DNA from 4 places in the Pseudomonas sp. PA1(2017) genome. Region 1 is predicted to be linked to each of the others. Evidence: riboswitches for the same ligand, from Rfam matches in the RefSeq annotation. Region 1 holds a riboswitch; each other region holds the start of a gene.
The links. A riboswitch is a leader RNA that binds a small molecule or an ion and turns the genes downstream of it on or off. The one in region 1 is predicted to bind cobalamin.

Region 1 (4,229 bases):
GATGGCGCCGTACAGCGACGGATCGCCCGAATGCACCCGCGCCACGTCTTCGCCACGTGCATGGGCCGCCTGTAGCAGGGCGATGATTTCATCGAGATGCAGCTCGGCGGTATTCACCACCTGGTGGGCGCGGTGGCCGGCCAGCACTGCTTCGGGCACCAGCGAGCCGGCGTAGAGGATTACCGGGCAGCTATGAATCAGGCGCTGGCCCTTGACGGTGATCAGCTCGGGGTCGCCGGGGCCGGCGCCGATGAAATAGACGGTCATGGGATTCCTGGGTATAGGGTGAAAGACGCTTTTCTCTTCCACCGTGGTGTTCGGCTTATGCGGTCGCCAGGTGGGGGATCGCCTTCCCGTGGATAGAGAAAGCGTGGACTACGCGTCCCGATCCACCCTACGGATCGTTGCGGGCAACGGCCAGTGTTGCGTTGGCGCTCTTGCGCTTGGTTATCCACAGACGAGCGGTTCGGTCACTCAGCTGTTCGGCCAGGGCCAGAGCGCTGGCTTCGGCAACGCTTGGCGTGCCGGTAGCCTGCAGCGCCTGCGCCGAGGTCTCGGTCAGGCGCCCATGGTAACCCGCCAGCACCTCGGCGGGCAGGAAGTGGATCGGCAGGTTCAGCTGGGCAGCCAGTTGCTGCAAGCCTGGCTCGTCAGCCTTGTGGTCGCTGCTGGCCAGGGCTGTCAGCTCGGCAGTGCTCGAGCCATGCTCAGCCAGCGTGTTGTCGAGCAGGCTCAGCAACTCTTCGAGCGAGCACTCGCGCCGGCAACCCAGGCCGGCGACGAGAGCAGGCCGCTCACTCACTGCTGCCGGCGCCCACGGCCGTGGAACCAAGCGGCAGCCAGGCCCAGCGCTGCCCAGAACGCAGCGTTGGTCAGCAGCGAGGCGAGAATGAACTGATGCTCCAGCGCCTCGGGCGCCAGGCTTTCATGCACGTCGGGCTGCGGCGCGCCGAGCAGGTGGGGCAAGGCGAGAATCGCCGCACCGAGAATGCGCAGCATCCAGTTGCCGCCGAACGCCAGCAGCGCCAGGCCCGCAGCGGTCGAAGCAGCCGCGCCGATCCACCAGTACTGGCGCAGCAACAGTTCCGCTGCGGCAGTGCCCGGCAGCTCTGGCGGCAAGCCGCTGGCGGGCGCCAGGACGAAGGTGGCGAATCCGGCCAGCCCCCAGAGCAGGCCCTGCGAGGTTTTTTCCGGGGCGCGCAGGGTGAACAGGCCGGCGAGCATCAGCGCGAAGCCGACGGCGACGACCAGATTGCTCAGGCCTGTGGATAACAGCCGCTGCCAGCCGTCTTCCGGCGCCCAGGCTTCGCCGTCGTGGCTGTGGCCGCTCGCGCCATGGTCGTGGGCAGCGGTGGCGTCATGGCTGTGCTCGATGGCGGCAGGCTCCGCGACCTCGAACGTTTCCGCCTGAAGGATCAGCGGGGTGACCCACAGGCTCTGCAGCAAGGTCAGCACGATGGCGGCGAGCAGGCCGGCGAAGCCGGCGGTCTGGGCGATACGCTTGATCATCAGCAATCCCTCAGTGGCACGGAAACGCGGCGCTGTGCCGGGTGTCGTGGGCGGCGTTGTGCAGGGCTTCGACGTGGGAGAAGCCGGCGAAGAAAATCAGCACGGCGCCCAGCACGCAGCTCCCGACAGCAAGCAGGATGCGCTGTGAGAGGGGCAATGTGGAAACGCTGGAGGTGGAAATGACGCTGCTGGACATGATCGTAGACCTCAGGGGTAAACGGCACAGCAGGACACGGCGAGACAGCCCGCACAGGCAGGCAGCGATCGGCGCGTGCCCGCCCACCGCGGGTTGCCAAACAGACGATCCAGGCCGGTCTCCGGGCTCGCGATGATCACCTTGCGGCGATGGGGATCGGCCTTCCCATGCATGCGCACAGTGGCCAAAACGATCCTGGCATTCGCTTACCGTTGCGGGGGCAGCGCCGGACTCGAACCGGCTTCCCGTTTCACCTCACGCACGTCGACGTGAGACACCTGAAACAACCGGGCAAGAACACCACGAAGCGGCAAGTGCGTCAATATGTTGCAGGTCTTCTGGCAATTGACCGTACGGCGGGCTCTGCGTAGCCTTGCGTTTTCGAGGTGCTGCTTGTCATCAAGCAGCTAAGAGGGAACACGGACCGCCGTGGCTGCCCCCGCAACTGTAAGCAGCGAGTGCGTCGCCAATCGCCACTGGGCAACCGGGAAGGCCGGCCGCGCGCCATGACCTGCCAGCCAGGAGACCTGCCTCGATAACGCTTTCGACAACCGGGCGGGGTGATCCGGTGATGCTCGGCATGGGTTTGCCCGCGCCTGCCATCCTATTGCCCGCTCGCCGTTTCTCCAGACGCCAGGGGCTTCCATGAAAACGCTCGCCAAACTTCCCGTCACCATCGTCACCGGTTTTCTCGGTGCCGGTAAGACCACCTTGCTGCGCCACATGCTGGAAAATGCCGAGGGCCGGCGCATCGCGGTGATCGTCAACGAATTCGGCGAGCTGGGTATCGACGGCGAAATCCTCAAGCAGTGCTCCATCGGCTGCACCGAGGAAGAGGCCAATGGCCGGGTGTTCGAACTGGCCAACGGCTGCCTGTGCTGCACCGTGCAGGAAGAGTTCTTTCCGGTGATGCGCGAGCTGGTGGAGCGTCGCGGCGACCTCGACCATATCCTCATCGAAACCAGCGGCCTGGCCCTGCCCAAGCCACTGGTGCAGGCCTTCAACTGGCCGGAAATCCGCAACGCCTGCACCGTCGATGCGGTGATCACCGTGGTCGACAGTCCGGCCGTCGCAGCTGGCACCTTCGCCGCCTTCCCGGATCAGGTCGATGCCCAACGCAAGCTCGACCCTAATCTCGACCATGAGTCGCCGCTGCACGAGCTGTTCGCCGACCAACTGGCCAGCGCCGACCTGGTGATCCTCAACAAGGCCGACCTGCTCGATGCCGACGCGTTGGCCGCCGTGCGCGCCGAAGTGGCCGAGGAGCTGCCGCCGGCGGTGAAGGTGGTCGAGGCTCATGGCGGCTCGCTGCCACTCAATGTGTTGCTGGGCCTGAACAGCGAGACCGAGCTGCATATCGAGGGCCGCCGCACTCACCACGACGATGAAGACGACGATCACGATCACGACGAATTCGACTCGTTCCACGTGGAACTACCGGAAGCGGACGAGGCGCGACTACTCGCTGCGCTGAAGGATGTGGTCGGCAAACACGGCATTCTGCGCGTGAAAGGCTTCGTTGCCGTGCCGAACAAACCCATGCGCCTGCTGCTGCAAGGCGTCGGCCAGCGGTTCGACAAATATTTCGACCGTGCATGGAAGCCTGACGAAGCACGGGTGACCCGCCTGATCGTGATCGGCCAGGCGCTGGATCACACCGCCATCGCCGCCGAGCTGAACGCGGCGCTGGCGTAACCGGCGCCCGTCATGCACCTGCTGCGTACCCAGCCCGGCCAGTCGCTGCCGGCCGACAGCATCGCCGACCTCGGCCAGACGCCCGCCGAGCTGGTGGTGCTGTGCACCGGTGATTCGCACCTGTCGCTGTTGGCCGAGGTTGCCCGGCACCTGCCCGAGGATTACCCCAGCCTGCGCTTGGCCAGCCCGGCGCAGCTGAGCAACAACGCCTCGGTGGATTTCTACGTCGAGCAGGTGCTCAGGCACGCCAAGGTCATCCTGATTTCCGTGCACGGCGGCGTCAGCTACTGGCGCTACGGCATTCAGCGCCTGGTGGAACTGGCGGGGCAGGGCAAGACGCTGATTCTGGTGCCTGGCGACGACAGCCCCGATCCCGAGCTGACCGGGTTGGGCAACGTGGCCGCCGAGGATGCCGAGCGGCTCTGGCAGTACCTGCGTCAGGGTGGTGTGGATAACGCGCGGCAGTTCTTCCAGTGCATCGCCGATCATTACCTGGGCCGTGACTACGGTTGGCAGCCGCCGCAGGCGCTGCCGCGGGTCGGCCTCTATCACCCGCGTATCGGCAACGCCTCGCTGCAGGACTGGCGCGGCGACTGGCAAGCGGACGCACCGGTTGCCGCCTTGCTGTTCTATCGCACCCATGTGCAGGCGGCCAATACCGCCTTCGTCGACTCCTTCTGCCAGCGCCTGCAGGCTCAGGGCCTCAACCCTTTACCCATTGCGGTGGCCAGCCTCAAGGAGGCAGCCTGCCTGGCGCAGGTCGAGGATTGGCTCGACGAAGCGGGCACCAGCGTGATCATCAACACCACCGGTTTCGCCCAGTCCAACC
Region 2 (4,229 bases), on a different contig from region 1:
CTCGCCGCGTGCGCTAACCATGCTCCACAATCCCAGATTGATGCGCCGTCGGCCCAGGCTTCCTTGCCTGCCAGGCCAGTCGTAGTAGCGCCCGCTCTCGATCAGGCCGATGCCGGTGCAGACGACGCCGCTGCCGAATTCGCCGATCACGCACCCTATGAGCTGCCGCAGTTGGCCGACAGCGTGCTGGAAAAGGGCATCTCCCTGATCGGCACTCGCTACCGTTTCGGTGGCAACTCGGTGAAGACCGGGTTCGACTGCAGTGGCTTCATCGGTTACCTGTTCCGCGAGGAGCTGGGCATGGAACTGCCGCGCTCGACCCGCGACATGATCAACATCGATGCTCCGTTGGTCGAACGCAAGGCGCTCGAGCCGGGTGATCTGGTGTTCTTCAGCACCGCCGGCCGTGGCCGCGTCAGCCATGCAGGCATCTACCTGGGTGACGATCAGTTCATCCATTCCTCCAGCAGCCGCAGCGGTGGCGTGCGCATCGACAGCCTGGATGATGGCTACTGGAAGCGTACGTTCATCGAAGCCAAGCGCGTTCTGGCGCTGGCGCCGACCGAGCATCTGGCCTCCCAGCACTGATAAATCGTTGCCTGATCGAGTCGGTCGGGCAACAATTTTAATGTTTTCAAGTGACTGCAGCGTAAAGCTAAAGCTTGCACTGCAGTTGTGAACGCGGCAGAGTAGGGCGCATTCAGGCTCCAGGATCGTCCGTCCATGACTGCCACCATCCGCATCGCCTTCCTCTTGCTCGCGGCACTGCTCAGTGCTTGTTCCAGCCGGGCGCCCGTACCTGCTCCGAAACCTGTCGTCGTCATGCCTGCTCCCGGTGCCTATCAGGGTGGCGCGGATGATGTGCTGTTTCGTGCGCTCGGTCTGGTGGGTACCCCTTATCGCTACGGCGGCAACACGCCGGACAGCGGTTTTGATTGCAGCGGCCTGATCGGCTACGTGTACCGTGATGCCGCCGGCATCAGCCTGCCACGCTCGACCCGCGAGCTGATCAGCATGCGCGCGCCGACCATCGGCCGCGATTCCCTGCGCAGTGGTGACCTGGTGTTCTTCGCTACCAGCGGTGGTAGGCAGGTCAGCCATGCCGGCATTTACGTCGGTGAGGGGCGCTTCGTGCATGCGCCGTCATCGGGCGGCACCGTCCGCCTGGACAGCCTCGGCAACAGTTACTGGCAGCGCACCTATATCGAAGCCAAGCGCGTTTTTCCGGTGGAGCTTGCCAGCCATCCCTGAGCTGCCGTCGCCCAGAGCAGCGCTACATGGCTGACTCTCCGATTGACGCTTATGCCGTCAGTCCTTACCCTTTGCGACCTGCTTCAGGTGTCCCTGGTCTCGGCCAGGGGTGAAACTGGGAAGTCGGTGCGCTGCCGCCAAGCGAGCAATGCCGACGCTGCCCCCGCAACGGTAAACGAGCCCAACCATGCTTCTGGCCACTGTATCTTCGATGCGGGAAGGCGGCGTGGTTCGTCGTGTTCTGTGAACGCGGCACTCGTGAGCCCGGAGACCGGCCTGTCGCTTTTTCCTTAGGTTGCGCGGTGGGCGCGGCCGGTGCGCGGCCCTAGGGCCAGCCCCTGCCTGCTCCTGCGTGATCGTTTTTATCGTCGGGCACCGATACGTGCTCGAACCGCGCGAGCTTGCTGGCGCCGAGGAGATCCCATGAGCGAATCGACCCCATCCCCCAGCCGCGAATCGGCCGAGCGCGACGCGCGCCATAACGCCCGCATGGCGCGCAAGAAAGCGCTGATGGACGAAAAGATCGCCCAGGCCCAGGAAGAATACGGCTTGCTGCTGGTGCACAGCGGCAACGGCAAGGGCAAGAGCAGTTCGGCCTTCGGTATGGTTGCCCGTGCGCTCGGCCATGGCCTGAAAGTCGGCGTCGTGCAGTTCATCAAGGGCGGCATGGCCACCGGCGAAGAGCACTTCTTCCGGCGCTTTCCCGATGAAGTCAGCTACCACGTGATGGGCGAGGGCTACACCTGGGATACCCAGGATCGCCAGCGCGATGTCGAGAAGGCACGCTTGGCCTGGGATGTTGCCAGGCAGTTGCTGAACGATCCGCAGATCGCCCTGGTGGTGCTGGACGAACTGAACATCGCCCTCAAGCACGGCTACCTGGATGTGGACGTGGTGCTGCGCGATATCGAATCGCGCCCGGAGCTGCAGCACGTCGTGGTGACCGGTCGTGGCGCACCGCCAGCCCTGCTCGAAGCGGCCGATACGGTGACCGAAATGACTCTGGTCAAGCATGCCTTCAAGGCCGGTGTGAAGGCGCAGAAGGGCGTGGAATTTTGAGCACGACAGATGCGCTTTCCGCCGAGCCTGGGGCGCCACGGCAGTGCCCGGCCCTGGTGATCGCCGCGCCCGCCTCGGGGCAGGGCAAGACCACCGTCACTGCTGCCCTGGCGCGCCTGCACACCCGACGAGGCAAGCGGGTACGGGTGTTCAAGTGTGGGCCGGACTTTCTCGACCCGATGATTCTTTCCCGCGCCAGCGGCAACCCGGTCTATCAGCTGGACCTGTGGATGGTCGGCGAAGCCGAGAGCCGCCGCCTGCTCTGGGAAGCCGCTGGCGAGGCCGATCTGATTCTGATCGAAGGGGTAATGGGCTTGTTCGACGGTTCGCCGTCGGCAGCTGACTTGGCGCGCCGTTTCGGTGTGCCGGTGCTCGGGGTGATCGATGGCTCGGCCATGGCCCAGACCTTCGGCGCCCTGGCCGTCGGCCTGGCCAGCTACCAGCCTGACCTGCCGTTCTCCGGCGTGCTCGGCAACCGCGTCAATCCGGGTCGCCATAACGACCTGATCCGTGACAGCCTGCCGGCTTCGATCCGCTGGTATGGCTCGTTGCCACGCCGTGCGGCCATCGAACTGCCCAGCCGGCACCTCGGCCTGGTGCAGGCTGGCGAACTCGTCGACCTCGATACGCGCCTGGATACCGCGGCCGATGCTCTGGAGCAGACGGCGACGATCACGCTGCCGCCGCCGGTGACCTTCGCCGCGCCCTCGACCGAATCGGTAGCGCCGCTGCTCGCTGGCGTACGCATCGGTGTGGCTTTTGATGCTTCCTTCGCGTTCATCTACCAGGCCAATCTCGACCTGCTCGAGCAGATGGGCGCGACGCTGACGTTCTTCAGCCCGCTGACCGACGAGGCGCTGCCCGACGTGGACAGCCTTTACCTGCCGGGCGGCTACCCGGAGTTGCATCTGCAGGCGCTGGCCGCCAATCGGCCGATGATCGACGCCATCAAGGCCCATCAGCAGGCCGGCAAGCCGCTGCTCGCCGAGTGCGGCGGCATGCTGTATCTGCTCGAGTCGCTGAGCGATGTCGCTGGCGAGCGCGCCGAGCTGGCCGGTCTGCTGCCTGGCACTGCGCAGATGCAGAAGCGTCTGGTTGCCCTGGCCCTGCAGAGTGTCGAACTGCCCGAGGGCGTGCTGCGCGGGCACAGTTATCACCACTCGTGCCTGGACTCTGCGCTGCAGCCGCTGGCCCGCGGGGACTGCCCGAACGACAAGCCGGTCAGCGAGGCGGTGTTCCGACTCGAGCGCCTGACCGCGTCCTATATTCATTTCTACCTGCCTTCCAATCCGCCAGCCGCTGCGGCGTTGTTTCGTCCATGACCGCGCACGCCTTCAGCGCCGAGGAGCGCGCCGCGGTCTACCGCGCCATTGCCGAGCGCCGTGACATGCGCCATTTCAGTGGTGGCGAGGTCGCGCCCGAGTTGCTCGCCCGCCTGCTTGAAGCGGCGCACCAGGCGCCCAGCGTTGGCTTGATGCAGCCGTGGCGTTTCATCCGCATCACCCGGCCGGCGCTGCGTGAAGCCATCTATCAGTTGGTCGAGCGCGAGCGCCAGCTGACCGCCGAGGCACTGGGCGAGCGCTCCGACGAATTCATGCGGCTGAAGGTCGAGGGCGTTCGCGACTGCGCCGAAGTGCTGGTGGCGGCCTTGATGGAAGGCCGCGAGGCCCACGTGTTCGGCCGGCGCACCTTGCCGGAAATGGACATGGCGTCGCTTTCCTGCGCGATCCAGAACCTATGGCTGGCGGCCCGTGCCGAAGGCCTGGGCATGGGCTGGGTGTCGCTGTTCGACCCCGTCGCCCTGGCCGAGCTGCTGGGCATGCCGCCGGGCAGCAAGCCGGTCGCGGTGCTCTGCCTGGGGCCGGTGCAGGCCTTTTACCCGGCGCCGATGCTGGCCCAGGAAGGTTGGGCGCAAGTGC
Region 3 (4,229 bases), on a different contig from region 1:
ACGCCGCGCGCTTTTCGCCCGAGGGCGGTCGGGTGACGGTCAGCGTCGCCCATGACGAGCGCGAGCTGGTGTTTCGCGTGACCGACCAGGGGCCGGGCATTCCGGCGGCCGAGCGCGAGCAGATCTTCGACATGTTCTACACCGCGGCGCGTGGCGACCGGGGCGGCAAGGGCACCGGGCTGGGCTTGGCCATCTGCCGGGGCATGCTCGGTGCCCACGGTGGCCGTGTCGAGGTCGCGGACGGCGATGATCGGCGCGGCACTGCCCTGTCGCTGCACCTGCCGCTGGCCCGCCATGCCGAGATGCCGGGAGGCGCCGATGAATGAGTCGCCGCGCATCCTGGTGATCGACGACGAGAAGCAGATTCGCAAGCTGCTGCGCATCAGCCTCGCCACCCAGTCGTTCACCGTGCTGGAGGCCGCCACGGGCGCCAAGGGCCTGACGCTGGCGGCGATCCAGTCGCCGCACCTGATCATTCTCGACCTGGGCCTGCCGGACATGGACGGCAGCGAGGTACTGCGCGAGCTGCGTGCCTGGTCGGCGGTGCCGGTGCTGGTGCTGTCGGTGCGCAACAGCCAGGAGGAAAAGGTGCGCCTGCTGGACCTGGGTGCCAACGACTACGTCACCAAGCCCTTCGGCATCCAGGAGTTCATGGCCCGCGCACGGGCGCTGCTGCGCGCCTCGTCGGACGAGTTGGTGCTGCAGCCGGCCATCCGCTCGGGGCAGCTGTACGTCGACCTGTCCCAGCGCCTGGTCACCCTGCGCGGCGTGGCGATCAGCCTGAGCAGGAAGGAGTACGGCGTGCTGGAGATTCTCGCCCGCAATCACGGCCGCATCGTCACCGCCGAACAGTTGATTCGCCTGGTCTGGGGGCCCAGTCATCTGGGCGACAGCCGCAGCCTGCGCACGGTGGTCGGCCGGTTGCGCCAGAAGTTCGGGGATGACCCGGGCGCTTCACGGGTCATCCAGACCATCGTGGGCGTCGGTTACCGCTTGATCGATGAGGAGTACTGAGTGCCGCACACACCCACCAACGGCCCGCTGACAGTAGCTGGGCGCATCATCGGCTATGCCCGTCCCAGCCGCGACGAGACCGATGCGCAGGTGCAGATCCAGGCGCTGCAAGCGGCTGGTTGTCGCCAGCTGTACGTGGAACAGGGCCAGGACGTCTGGCGCAGCCGACCGGAGCTGGCGCGCCTGCTCGGCGATATCCAGGCGGGCGACACGCTGATGGTCACCCGGCTCGATCGCCTGGCGCGCAGCACCCGCGACCTGCTGGAGATCGCCGAGCACATTCACTTCACCAGCGCCCGACTGGCCAGCCTCGCCGAGCCCTGGGTCAACGGCAATGCAGCGGGCCAGCCGGTACTGGCGGTGTTCGCCGGCATCGTCGCCTTCGAGCGCTCGCTGATCGTCGAACGCACCAGCCTCGGCCGCGAAGCCGCCAAGGCGCGGGGCGTGCAATTCGGCGCCAAGCCATGCCTGTCCGACGAGCAGATCGCGCTGGCCAACCAGATGATCGGGCAGGGCAGCTCCGTCAGCGAAGCTGCCAGCAAGCTGGGCGTGCACCGCTCGACGCTGTACCGGGCGTTGGGGCGGGTGAAGCAGCCGGCGCGGGAGTGATGCTGCCTTTTCTCGACTGATAGGCGTGGCCATTATTCAGTCGGTGCCGCTTTCGTCCGGTTAGCCTGCCACCATCGCTCAGAATAAGTACGCCGTCATGGGTAAGTACCCGACAGGTGCTTGGGCTTGCCTGAGGCTCGCAATGGCTTTCGACTCATCCGAGCTATTCAGTGAAGACCACCTGAGAAACGCTTGATCAACAACAGAGTATCTACGGCAACGAAAACTGGGCGTTCGAGGCCGATGGCCCGGTGCACCGCCGTATCGCTTGCAGCAACGACATGCCCATCAAGGAAAGCGAGCGCAAGTTTCACTGGCCACTCGGCCGTCGCCCGGATGATCCCCCGGGCCTGACCGAGCTGGGTTTGTAACCGTCGGCGACTTGCCGCGGTCGGCCTACAGGCCTCTCATCCTGGGGAGGGAGGAAAGACGGCTGATGACTTGTGGGCCTTGTGAGGCCCATGTGCTCGCGCTCCTACTCGAGCGAGCCAGCGATCCTGCTGGACATTCAAGTCTGATCAATGATCAGATGCGCGCCTGTTTCAGGTGTCCCATGCCGCCGTGCATGGGGTGAAACGGGAAGCCGGTTCGTCACTTCGGTGATCAGTCCGGCGCTGCCCCCGCAACGGTATGCGAGCGAAGCGTTCGATACACCACTGTGCTCCGGCATGGGAAGGTGAATGCTTCATGACCCTCGCGAGCCCGGAGACCGGCCTGTAACTTCGTTTGGCAAACCCGCGGTGGGCGGGCGCAGGCCGGTTTCCGCGGGCTAGTTGCGCCTGCGATTCCCTATGCGTTGTTCCCTCCGGGATTTTCTCATTCCTGTTCGAGTGGAACGATATGTCCCGTAATTCCCTGTTCAATGCCCTCTCGGGCAACTCACTTCGCGCGTGCTTGGCACCCTGCGTATTGCTGACCTTTTCGGTGCATGCCGCTGACGATGACGGTGCGCTAGCACTGCCTTCCACGGCCATCACAGGCGCTGCCGAACCTGAAGCACAGCCCGATCTGCATACGCCGACGACGTCTGGATCACGTTTGGGGCTGACCGCCCTGGAAACACCGGCAAGTGTCACCAGCATCGGTGCCGAGCAGGTTCTTCAGCGCAACAATGCCACCGTGCAAGATGCGGTGACTCGCTCGCCAGGCATCACCTTCATCGGTACGCCTGGTAACGGCGGCACAGCACTGTCGGCACGCGGCTTCGCCGGCCATGCGTCGACCATGCAGTTGTTCGACGGCAATCGACTGTACGTAGGCGCTGGTACGGTGACCTTTCCGGTGGACACTTGGTCGGTCGAGCGCATCGACATCCTGCGCGGGCCTGCCTCGGTGCTCTACGGCGAAGGGGCCACTGGTGCGGTGATCAATGTCGTGCCGAAGAAGCCATTCGAGGGCGATGTGCGCAACCGTGTGCGCCTGGGCTACGGCTCGGATGATCGGCGCCAGGCCGCGCTGGACAGCGGCGGCTCGTTGAGCGACAGCGTCAGCTATCGCTTCAACCTCAATCAGCAAGCCAGCAATGGCTGGGTGGACCGTGGCGACTCGACGAGCACGGCGATCAGTGCCGCGCTGCGCTGGGACGCCACCGACGATCTGAGCTTTACGCTGAGCCATGACTACGGTGATCAGGAGCCGATGCGGTACTTCGCAACCCCTCTGGTCAATGGACGATTGCGCGAGAGCCTGCGCGACAACAATTACAACGTCGAGGATTCGACCATTCGCTATAACGATCAGTCGACGCGGCTGGTCACCGACTGGACGATCAGTGAAAACCTGACGGCGAGCAATCAGCTGTATTTTCTGAAGACTCAGCGGCGTTGGCGCAACGCAGAGACCTACACGTGGCAACCCGGTGATGTGATCGAGCGAAGTGACTTCATCAGCATCAAACACACCCAGGAACAGATTGGCGACCGTCAGACGTTCACCCTGCAGCATTCACTGTTTGGTCTCGACAGCCGCACGGTGCTAGGCGGTGACTACAACTCCATCCGTTTCGTGCGCAAGCATGACTTCGGCAATAGCTTGAGCGACAGCGTGCCACTCGGTCAGTCAGGCGGTGGCAACTACATCAGCGATGATCCCTACCGCTCTCGCGAGGCCAATCAGGCGCGTCAATTCTCACTGTTCGCCGAGAACCGCACTCAACTCACCGAGCAACTGGCGCTCATTACCGGAGTACGCCGTGACCAGGTCCACCTGGATCGAAATGACCTGCTTGCCGGCACCCGTAGCGACCGCAGCCTGACCGGCAACAACTGGCGTGCCGGCCTCGTGTTCGCGGTAACCGATGACCTGTCACTCTACGGTCAGTACGCCACCAGCACTGAAGGTGTAGGCAACTTGCTGACCCTTAGCGCAGGACAGCAGCAATGGGACCTGAGTACGGCAAAGCAGACCGAGGTGGGCATCAAACAGCAATTTCTCGAGGGTAATGGCGAGTGGACGCTCGCCGCTTATCACATCGTGAAGAAAAAATTGCTCAGCGCTGACCCGCTCAATCCCGGGATTCAGCAACAGGTAGGTCAGCAGTCCGCCGACGGGATCGAAGCGACCCTCGAGCTGCGTTTGCTTTACGACATGCAGGTATCTGCCAATGC
Region 4 (4,229 bases), 110 kb from region 1:
TCACCACGGCGGCTTCGGCATCACGCAGGCGCTCGCGCAACTCGTCTTCGGGCAGCACGCCGGAGAGCACCGACAGGCTCTGGTTGCGGTACACCAGGGGTACGCCGAGCACCGCGGCGCTGCCGAGCATCGAGCAGACGCCGGGGATCACCTCGGCCTCGTAACGCTCGGCCAGGCGGTCGTGCAGGTACATGTAGGAGCCGTAGAAGAACGGGTCGCCCTCGCAGATCACCGCCACGTCGCGACCGGCGTCCAGGTGTTCGGCGATCTGCACCGCGCAGGTGTCGTAGAAATCGCTGATCACGCCTTCGTAGGTCAGTGGCGGCTCGAGTTTTTCGGTGGTTACCGGGTAGACCAGCGGCAGGCGTTGCTGGCTGTCTTGCAGGTGCGCCTCGATGATGCCGAAGGCATTGCCGCCCTGGCCGACGTTGGCCTTGGCCTTGGCCACGAAATAGCCGACCACCGGCGCCGACTTGAGCAGCCGCAGGGCCTTGAGGGTGATCAGTTCCGGGTCGCCGGGGCCAACGCCCAGGCCGAGCAGGCGGCCCTTGCCGTGGCGGTCCATACCGGGGAGGTCAATACCGCTCATCACTCGACCTCCGTGGCCAGGGCGTTGACTGCCGCGGCGGCCATGGCGCTGCCACCGCGGCGGCCCTGGACGATCACGTAGGGCACGCCATGCTCGGCATAGGTAGCGGCGAGCAGATCCTTGGATTCGGCAGCGCCGACGAAGCCCACCGGGAAGCCGAGGATCAGCGCCGGCTTGGGCGCGCCGGCGGCGAGCATGTCGAGCAGGTAGAACAGCGCCGTCGGCGCGTTGCCGATCACCACCACGGAGCCTTCCAGGTGTTCGCGCCAGTGTTCCAGGGCCACCGCCGAGCGGGTATTGCCGAGCTGCTTGGCCAGCTCCGGTACGCCGGCATCGTTGAGGGTGCAGATCACCGGGTTGGCGGCCTGCAGCCGCGTGCGGGTGACGCCCTCGGCAACCATCCGTGCGTCACAAAGAATCGCCGCGCCCCTGGCCAGTGCTTCACGCCCTGCCGTACCGGCACCCGGCGAGAAGCGCAGATCCTGCACCACGTCGACCATGCCGCAGGCGTGGATGACCCGCACCGCGAGCTTTTCCAGATCCGCCGGAATGGCGCTCAGGTCGGCCTCGGCGCGGATGATGGAAAAGGAATTGCGATAGATCTCCTGACCATCGCGGATGTAATCGGTCATCGGGTGAAACTCCGGGTAGCGGTGAGCGAGGCGAGCAGGGCGCCGGCTTCGTCAGGTGTCAGGTGATGGCCCAGCAACTGGCCGAAGCCACTGCCGAGAGGCTGGCGGGCGAACAGGTCGTAGCGACCTTCGGCCACGGCCAGCAGGGTGAAGGGCGTGCGGTGGGCGGCGGCGCAAGAGCGGCTGCAGCCCGTGAGGTGAATGCTCGGTCGTTCACTGCCGGCGGGCAGCCGTTCGGCCAGACGCAGGGCATCGGCCTTGGTGTCGGCCAACCCCTTGGCGCAGCCGCTGGCGCCGGTACAGGCGATGATCCGCGCCAGCGGCGCGGCGGCGTCGGTCAATAGGCCGAGACCTTGCAGGCTGTGGATAACCTCATCGACAGCGGCTTTGGGAATATTCGGCAGTAGCACGCTTTGCCAAGGCGTCAGGCGCAGGCTGCCATCGCCATGGCGGCGGGCGAGGGCTGCCAGGCCTAGCAGCTGTTCGGCCGCCAGCCGACCAAGGGCAGGGCTGGCGCCGATATGCACGAGACCAGGCTGATGCTGCTCATGGATGCCGAGATGGGCATTGGCGTGCGCCGGCGCCCGGCGCCACTCGTTTATCGGTAGCAGCGCATCGCCCAGCCGAACCTGCAAGCGCTGCAGCAGCTCGGCAGGCGCATGGTTTTCCAGCAGATGGCGCATGCGCGTCTGCTCGGGTGTGGCCAGCTCGAGAAACAGTTCGAGCAGGGCGATCACCAGATCATGGGCCGCGGCCTGTGGCACGACAGCCAGCGCGGGTGCATCGTCTGCCGTCGTGGGCGGACAGCCGGCAAGACCGAAGGCGTAGCCGATCCCATCTTCCAGGGGCAGGGCGCTGAGCCAGATATCGTGAGGGTGTTCGAGCATCGCCAGGCGTTCGCCGCCGTCGAGCAGCAGGGCGAACTTCGGTGACAAGGCATGCAGGCGCGGCGTGTTCTCCAGGGTCGCCAGCAGTTGCGCGGCCAGCGGCGAGATATCCACAAGCGCCTGCGGGTCGAGGCCGGCTGCCGGGCTGACCATCAGGTTGCGCACGTCATCGGCGGCCGGCGAGCGCGGACCCAGGCCAGCGTCCAGCAGCTCGCTTATCAGCGTGTTTTCACAACCGGCGCGGATGCCGCGAATCTGCAAGTTGCCGCGGTTGGTGGCCTCGATCACCCCGCCGGCATGGCGCTGAGCGGCCTTGGAAATGCGTTCGGCCTGCTCGGCTTCGAGGCGCCCGCAGGGCAGCTTGATGCGGCAGATGCCGCCGTCCTTCGCCTGCACGATACGCAGCAACCCCGGGCAGGCCGAGGGACGAACAGATAGCGATGGCGTGTGAGCAGGCTGTTTCAACGGATCACCGTAGTCGGGTCACATGGGCATCCGTTCGAGGATAGGCCAGAGAAGGGTCAGTTTCTCTCACCGGGACACCCCGCCCGGTGTGGGCGCATGCGACTGAATCGGCCGGCAGGTCTCCTGGCTCGCAGGTCATGGCGCCTGGCCGGCCTTCCCGGTTTCCCAGTGGCGATTGGCAAGGCGCTCGCTGCAACAGTTGCGGGGGCAGCCACGGCGGAAAACCTGCCCAACATCTGCTGCGCGTCGGCCCTGCTGCGTTAGAAAATGCCTCGTAATGCTCATGTACAGAAGTACACTCCGCTTCCTCGCCAATTTCTGCCTTGCAGGGCTCTAGCTCGCTAGCTATTGAACAGGTTTTCTCGTGTTCCCTCTTAGGCCGCATTGGCTCACATGTAGCCGCTGGGCACCGACAGAGGCGCTATTATGCCCGCTTTGCCCGCCGGGATGAAAAGCCGCGTCGTCGGATCGCCCAGAAGCATGGCTGCGATGTGTCGATGGCAGTCGCTGTGGAGAAGGCCATTGCTACAAATCGGGCGAATGGCCACTCCACCCAATCCACCGCTGGCTGCCAATGATGAGGACTGAGAAATGACACCCTGGCTGACCGTCGTGGGCATTGGTGAAGATGGCTACGCCGGCCTCGGCAAGGCAGCGCGGCATGCATTGCTGGCGGCCGAGCTGGGTGGTCGGCAGCGAGCGCCAGCTGGCGCTGCTGCCCCACTGCATCCGTGCCACGCGCCTGCCCTGGCCGAAGCCGTTTTCCCTGACGCCGGTGCTCGAGCGCCGCGGCACGCCGGTCTGTGTGCTCGCCAGCGGTGACCCGATGTTCTTCGGCGTCGGCGCCAGCCTGGCTCGCGAGCTGGCGCCGGACGAGCTGCGCATCCTGCCGGCGCCATCGTCGGTGTCCCTGGCCGCTTCCCGTCTGGGCTGGCCGCTGCAGAGCACCGCCGTCGTATCGCTGGTCGCCCGGCCGCTGGCAGCGCTGCAGGTGCAAATCCATTCCGGCGCGCGCCTGCTGGTGCTGAGCAACGATGGCGACAGCCCGGCCGCCGTCGCCGAACTGCTGCGCGAGCGGGACTTCGGCCCCAGCCGGCTGAGCGTGTTCGAGCACTTGGGCGGCGAACGCGAACGGCGCATTGATGGGCTCGCCGATGGCTGGTCCCTGGAGCGCGCAGCGGATCTCAATCTGGTGGCCATCGAGTGCGTTCCAGACTATGAAGCCATTCGCCTGCCGCTGACCCCCGGCTTGCCGGACGATGCCTATCGCCACGACGGCCAGCTGACCAAGCGTGATGTGCGGGCCATTACCCTGTCGCGGCTGGCGCCTTCACCGGGCGAGCTGCTCTGGGATGTCGGCGCCGGCTGCGGTTCCATCGGCATCGAATGGCTGCGCGCCCACCCCAGCTGCCGCGCCATCGCCATCGAGGCGGACGAAGGGCGCCAGGCCCATATCGCCCATAACCGTGATGCCCTTGGTGTGCCCGGCCTGCAACTGGTGGCCGGGCGGGCGCCCGAGGCGCTGGACGGGTTGGCCGCGCCGGATGCGGTCTTCATCGGCGGCGGCGTGACCGTACCTGGCGTGCTGCAGCGCTGCTGGCAGGCACTCAAGCCCGGCGGTCGGCTGGTGGCCAATGCCGTGACCTTGCAGAGCGA

Region 2: it holds a riboswitch for cobalamin, as region 1 does, so the genes downstream of both, cobO (cob(I)yrinic acid a,c-diamide adenosyltransferase) here and cobW (cobalamin biosynthesis protein CobW) in region 1, are expected to answer to the same signal.
Region 3: it holds a riboswitch for cobalamin, as region 1 does, so the genes downstream of both, BVH01_RS13790 (TonB-dependent siderophore receptor) here and cobW (cobalamin biosynthesis protein CobW) in region 1, are expected to answer to the same signal.
Region 4: it holds a riboswitch for cobalamin, as region 1 does, so the genes downstream of both, cobG (precorrin-3B synthase) here and cobW (cobalamin biosynthesis protein CobW) in region 1, are expected to answer to the same signal.

Annotation. Positions count from the first base shown of each region.
Region 1 covers NZ_MSXU01000001.1:875,686-879,914, forward strand. The annotation lists gene cobM (precorrin-4 C(11)-methyltransferase) at 1-267, opposite strand, end outside; gene BVH01_RS03975 (cobalamin biosynthesis protein) at 395-802, opposite strand; gene BVH01_RS03980 (CbtA family protein) at 799-1,509, opposite strand; gene BVH01_RS03985 (CbtB domain-containing protein) at 1,520-1,705, opposite strand; cobalamin riboswitch at 1,800-2,002, opposite strand; cobalamin riboswitch at 2,073-2,255, shown strand; gene cobW (cobalamin biosynthesis protein CobW) at 2,351-3,400, shown strand; gene cobN (cobaltochelatase subunit CobN) at 3,413-4,229, shown strand, end outside.
Region 2 covers NZ_MSXU01000009.1:1,336,712-1,340,940, reverse strand. The annotation lists gene BVH01_RS13085 (C40 family peptidase) at 1-588, shown strand, start outside; gene BVH01_RS13080 (C40 family peptidase) at 724-1,251, shown strand; cobalamin riboswitch at 1,320-1,546, shown strand; gene cobO (cob(I)yrinic acid a,c-diamide adenosyltransferase) at 1,675-2,310, shown strand; gene BVH01_RS13070 (cobyrinate a,c-diamide synthase) at 2,307-3,632, shown strand; gene bluB (5,6-dimethylbenzimidazole synthase) at 3,629-4,229, shown strand, end outside.
Region 3 covers NZ_MSXU01000009.1:1,492,971-1,497,199, forward strand. The annotation lists gene BVH01_RS13770 (sensor histidine kinase KdpD) at 1-326, shown strand, start outside; gene BVH01_RS13775 (response regulator transcription factor) at 319-1,014, shown strand; gene BVH01_RS13780 (recombinase family protein) at 1,015-1,623, shown strand; gene BVH01_RS13785 (DUF1348 family protein) at 1,833-1,994, shown strand; cobalamin riboswitch at 2,151-2,356, shown strand; gene BVH01_RS13790 (TonB-dependent siderophore receptor) at 2,464-4,229, shown strand, end outside.
Region 4 covers NZ_MSXU01000001.1:762,312-766,540, reverse strand. The annotation lists gene BVH01_RS03495 (precorrin-2 C(20)-methyltransferase) at 1-565, opposite strand, end outside; gene BVH01_RS03490 (precorrin-8X methylmutase) at 589-1,221, opposite strand; gene cobG (precorrin-3B synthase) at 1,218-2,573, opposite strand; cobalamin riboswitch at 2,669-3,002, opposite strand; partial or broken gene cbiE (precorrin-6y C5,15-methyltransferase (decarboxylating) subunit CbiE) at 3,165-4,229, shown strand, end outside.